2 regions of the Geobacillus sp. YHL genome follow, and region 1 is predicted to be linked to the other one. Evidence: a T-box and tRNA genes for the amino acid it is inferred to sense, from the RefSeq annotation. Region 1 holds a T-box; the other holds one or more tRNA genes.
The links. A T-box is a leader RNA that pairs with one kind of tRNA and senses whether it is charged. The one in region 1 lies ahead of ileS (isoleucine--tRNA ligase), so its partner is inferred to be a tRNA-Ile.

Region 1 (2,362 bases):
AGCGCTGGCTCGTTCAGATCGGCCGACAAAAATAAGCAAATGACGGCAGGAAATCGGCAAACCGTGTCGAATGAAAGTGAAGAAAAGGAATGATGGAGACGGAGGTGGCCGTTGTGCCGTTGACGCCATTGGATATTCACAACAAGGAATTCAGCCGCGGGTTTCGCGGGTACGATGAAGACGAAGTGAACGAGTTTCTCGATCAAGTCATTAAAGACTATGAAATGCTCATCCGTGAAAAAAAGCAGCTGGAAGAAAAAGTGGCCGAACTGACGGAAAAGCTGAACTACTTTGCGAACATTGAAGAGACGCTCAATAAGTCGATTCTTGTTGCTCAAGAAGCAGCGGAAGAAGTGAAGCGGAATGCGCAAAAAGAGGCGAAGCTGATCATTAAAGAGGCGGAAAAAAACGCCGAGCGCATCATCAGCGATGCATTGGCGAAATCGCGGAAAATCGCCCTCGAGATCGAGGAGCTGAAGCGGCAGTCGAAAGTGTTCCGCGCCCGTTTCCGCATGCTTGTCGAGGCGCAGCTTGATATGATCAACAGCCGCGATTGGGACGAGTTGATGGAGTATGAGGCGCCGGATTTGGAAGAAGGGGCGAGAGAACCGCTGTCACAGCCTTGACGAACCGAAGACGTTTCGGTTATAATAATTGGCAAAAATCGCCGCATCAGCCGCCGTGGGAGGCGGTTGGCTTTTTTCAGGATGAATAGCGAAATAGCCATCGACGATGAAAGGGACAGTAGCTCTTGTACGACCGGTCGCAGCGAGCCGGGGATGGTGGAAGCCTGGCATCGGCGCAAGAGTGAACATCACCCTGGAGTTCCATGCCGAACATCAAGTAGGCCATGGCGCGTCATTCCCGTTACGAATGAAAAGTGGGCTGTGCGTCGTTTGCATGGCCAAGAAGGGTGGTACCGCGAGACCGTTCTCGTCCCTTGCCGGGGGAGAACGGTTTTTTTATTTGGAATCTATCGTTCGAAGGAGGAGCAAGGATGGATTACAAAGAAACGCTGCTTATGCCGCAAACCGAGTTCCCGATGCGCGGCAACTTGCCGAAGCGGGAGCCGGAAATGCAAAAAAAATGGGAGGAAATGGACATTTACCGGAAAGTGCAGGAGCGGACGAAAGGACGGCCGCTGTTTGTTCTGCATGACGGCCCGCCGTATGCCAACGGCGACATTCATATGGGCCATGCGCTGAACAAAATTTTAAAAGATATCATCGTCCGCTACAAATCGATGAACGGCTATTGCGCGCCGTACGTGCCGGGCTGGGATACGCACGGACTGCCGATCGAAACGGCGCTCGCGAAGCAAGGCGTCGACCGCAAATCGATGAGCGTCGCCGAGTTCCGCAAGCGGTGCGAGCAATATGCGTATGAACAAATCGACAACCAGCGCCGGCAGTTCAAGCGGCTCGGTGTGCGCGGCGACTGGGACAACCCGTACATTACGCTCAAACCGGAGTACGAAGCCCAGCAAATTAAAGTGTTTGGCGAAATGGCGAAAAAAGGGCTCATCTACAAAGGGTTGAAGCCGGTCTATTGGTCCCCGTCAAGCGAATCGGCGCTCGCCGAAGCGGAAATCGAATATAAAGACAAGCGTTCGCCGTCGATTTATGTCGCCTTCCCGGTGAAAGACGGCAAAGGCGTGCTTGAGGGCGATGAGCGAATCGTCATTTGGACGACGACGCCGTGGACGATTCCGGCGAACTTGGCGATCGCGGTTCATCCGGATTTGGATTACCATGTTGTCGATGTCAGCGGAAAACGGTATGTCGTCGCTGCCGCTTTGGCGGAATCGGTGGCGAAAGAAATCGGTTGGGACGCATGGTCGGTCGTCAAAACGGTCAAAGGAAAAGAGCTTGAATACGTCGTGGCGAGACATCCGTTTTATGAGCGCGACTCGCTTGTTGTGTGCGGCGAACACGTCACGACCGACGCCGGCACGGGCTGCGTCCATACGGCGCCGGGCCACGGGGAAGACGACTTTCTCGTTGGGCAAAAATATGGGCTTCCGGTCCTTTGTCCGGTTGATGAACGCGGCTACATGACCGAGGAAGCGCCGGGATTTGCCGGGATGTTTTACGAAGACGCCAACAAGGCGATTACACAGAAGCTTGAGGAAGTCGGCGCTTTGTTGAAGCTTGGGTTTATCACCCACTCGTATCCGCACGACTGGCGGACAAAGCAGCCGACGATTTTCCGGGCGACAACGCAATGGTTTGCATCGATCGATAAAATCCGCAACGAGCTGCTTCAAGCGATTAAGGAAACGAAATGGATTCCGGAGTGGGGGGAAATCCGCATCCACAACATGGTGCGCGACCGCGGCGACTGGTGCATTTCCCGCCAACGC
Region 2 (2,362 bases), on a different contig from region 1:
AGAAATGGCTCCGCAAGTAGGATTCGAACCTACGACCTACCGGTTAACAGCCGGTTGCTCTACCGCTGAGCTATTGCGGAATGATGAATAACTATATGTTATGCACATCTTCCAAATGTGCTCGTTGCCTCTTCCTCTGCCAGCTAATTCAAGGAAGCGAGATGCGTCGAGGCAACTCGCAGCGAATTCGAAGATGTGAAGCTCGTCGCTCCGATTTTGCTGTGGAACGATGGGGCATTGTTCGCCCATTATTATAGCGAATGACCCAAAAATATTCAATGGAAAATAATGGGCCTAAGTGGACTTGAACCACCGACCTCACGCTTATCAGGCGTGCGCTCTGACCAGCTGAGCTATAGGCCCATAAAAAGCGGGTGATGGGAATCGAACCCACGACATCAGCTTGGAAGGCTGAGGTTTTACCACTAAACTACACCCGCATATCATTTAGTTGAACATCCGCCACGCTGCTTCCATGCCCCTTCCTCTACCAGCTGATTCATAGAAGCCAGATGCGTCGGGGCAACTCGAAGCAGATTCGATGATGCAGATGCTCGTGGCTGAGGTTTTACCACTAAACTACACCCGCAAATATAGAATATAATGAAAAGGGCGACTAGTGGGAATCGAACCCACGCATGCCAGAGCCACAATCTGGTGCGTTAACCACTTCGCCATAGTCGCCTCGTTCTGGTGCCGGCTGCAGGACTTGAACCCGCAACCTACTGATTACAAGTCAGTTGCTCTACCAATTGAGCTAAGCCGGCATATTTAAAATTAGCTAGTGACTCATGTTGTCTGCCTGGTTGTGCCTCTTCCTCTGCAAGCTGATTCGAGGAAGCTGAGTGCGTCGAGGCAACTCGCAGCCAATTCGATGATGCCGATGCTCGTCTCTACCAATTGAGCTAAGCCGGCATATTTAAAATTAGCTAGTGACTCATGTTGTCTGCCTGGTTGTGCCTCTTCCTCTCCCAGCTAATTCGAGGAAGTCAAATGCTCGGTGTCCCTTCCTCTGCAAGCTTATTCAAAGAAGTGGGATGCGTCGGGACAACTCGCAGCAGATTCAACGATGCGAATGCTCGTCTCTACCAATTGAGCTAAGCCGGCACGATTTTAAAGTGCATGGCGGAGGAGGAGGGATTCGAACCCCCGCGCGCCTTGCGGCGCCTCTCGGTTTTCAAGACCGACCCCTTCAACCACTTGGGTACTCCTCCAAAAAAGCAACAATAATAATGGTGGACCTTGTAGGACTCGAACCTACGACCGGACGGTTATGAGCCGTCTGCTCTAACCAGCTGAGCTAAAGGTCCGATAATGGTGGCGGTGGAGGGGATCGAACCCCCGACCTCACGGGTATGAACCGTACGCTCTAGCCAGCTGAGCTACACCGCCAAATTTAAGTCAAAAGGTGGAGCCTATCGGGATCGAACCGATGACCTCCTGCTTGCAAAGCAGGCGCTCTCCCAGCTGAGCTAAGGCCCCATGATAAATCGGGAAGACAGGATTTGAACCTGCGACCTCACGGACCCGAACCGTGTGCTCTACCAAGCTGAGCTACTTCCCGACAAAACGCGCTCGAGAGGATTCGAACCCCTAACCTTCTGATCCGTAGTCAGATGCTCTATCCAATTGAGCTACGAGCGCACAAGTGCCGAGGGCCGGACTCGAACCGGCACGGTAGTTACCTACCCCAGGATTTTAAGTCCTGTGCGTCTGCCAATTCCGCCACCCCGGCGGAAGTGGAGCGGAAGACGGGGCTCGAACCCGCGACCCCCACCTTGGCAAGGTGGTGTTCTACCGCTGAACTACTTCCGCAAGACGATGAGCCATGGAGGACTCGAACCTCCGACCCTCTGATTAAAAGTCAGATGCTCTACCTACTGAGCTAATGGCTCATGGGTTCAATAACACTCCGAGACAACGATGTCCCTTCCTCTACTAGCATATTCGAAGATGTCAGATGCGTCGGGACAACTCGCAGCGAACTCGAAGATGTAGCGCTCGTTACTGAGCTAATGGCTCGCGGTTGCCGCCTTAATGGCTTAAGGGGTTATTAAGGAATAAGAATGCCGGCTGCAGGACTTGAACCCGCAACCTACTGATTACAAGTCAGTTGCTCTACCAATTGAGCTAAGCCGGCACATTTAAAATTAGTTAGTGACTCATGTTGTCTGCCTAGTTGTGCCTCTTCCTCTGCAAGCTGATTCGAGGAAGCTGAGTGCGTCGAGGCAACTCGCAGCCAATTCGATGATGCCGATGCTCGTCTCTACCAATTGAGCTAAGCCGGCATATTTCGTAATGAAACAATGACTCCTATTATGCTGAACTGTGCCTCTTCCTCTTCAAGCTCATTCAAGGAAGC

Region 2: it has a tRNA-Ile gene. The T-box ahead of ileS (isoleucine--tRNA ligase) is inferred to sense a tRNA for this amino acid. The anticodon was not compared.

The regions. Positions count from the first base shown of each region.
Region 1 covers NZ_JAEIGB010000008.1:40,168-42,529, forward strand. Annotated here, with positions in the region: gene JCR24_RS09285 (YlmH family RNA-binding protein) at 1-35, shown strand, start outside; gene JCR24_RS09290 (DivIVA domain-containing protein) at 114-626, shown strand; T-box leader at 724-944, shown strand; gene ileS (isoleucine--tRNA ligase) at 998-2,362, shown strand, end outside.
Region 2 covers NZ_JAEIGB010000003.1:1,441-3,802, reverse strand. Annotated here, with positions in the region: tRNA gene JCR24_RS04405 (tRNA-Asn) at 6-80, opposite strand; tRNA gene JCR24_RS04400 (tRNA-Ile) at 290-363, opposite strand; tRNA gene JCR24_RS04395 (tRNA-Gly) at 370-440, opposite strand; tRNA gene JCR24_RS04390 (tRNA-His) at 612-684, opposite strand; tRNA gene JCR24_RS04385 (tRNA-Thr) at 692-767, opposite strand; tRNA gene JCR24_RS04380 (tRNA-Ser) at 1,124-1,214, opposite strand; tRNA gene JCR24_RS04375 (tRNA-Ile) at 1,234-1,310, opposite strand; tRNA gene JCR24_RS04370 (tRNA-Met) at 1,316-1,392, opposite strand; tRNA gene JCR24_RS04365 (tRNA-Ala) at 1,410-1,482, opposite strand; tRNA gene JCR24_RS04360 (tRNA-Pro) at 1,491-1,564, opposite strand; tRNA gene JCR24_RS04355 (tRNA-Arg) at 1,571-1,644, opposite strand; tRNA gene JCR24_RS04350 (tRNA-Leu) at 1,650-1,735, opposite strand; tRNA gene JCR24_RS04345 (tRNA-Gly) at 1,741-1,815, opposite strand; tRNA gene JCR24_RS04340 (tRNA-Lys) at 1,823-1,895, opposite strand; tRNA gene JCR24_RS04335 (tRNA-Thr) at 2,068-2,140, opposite strand.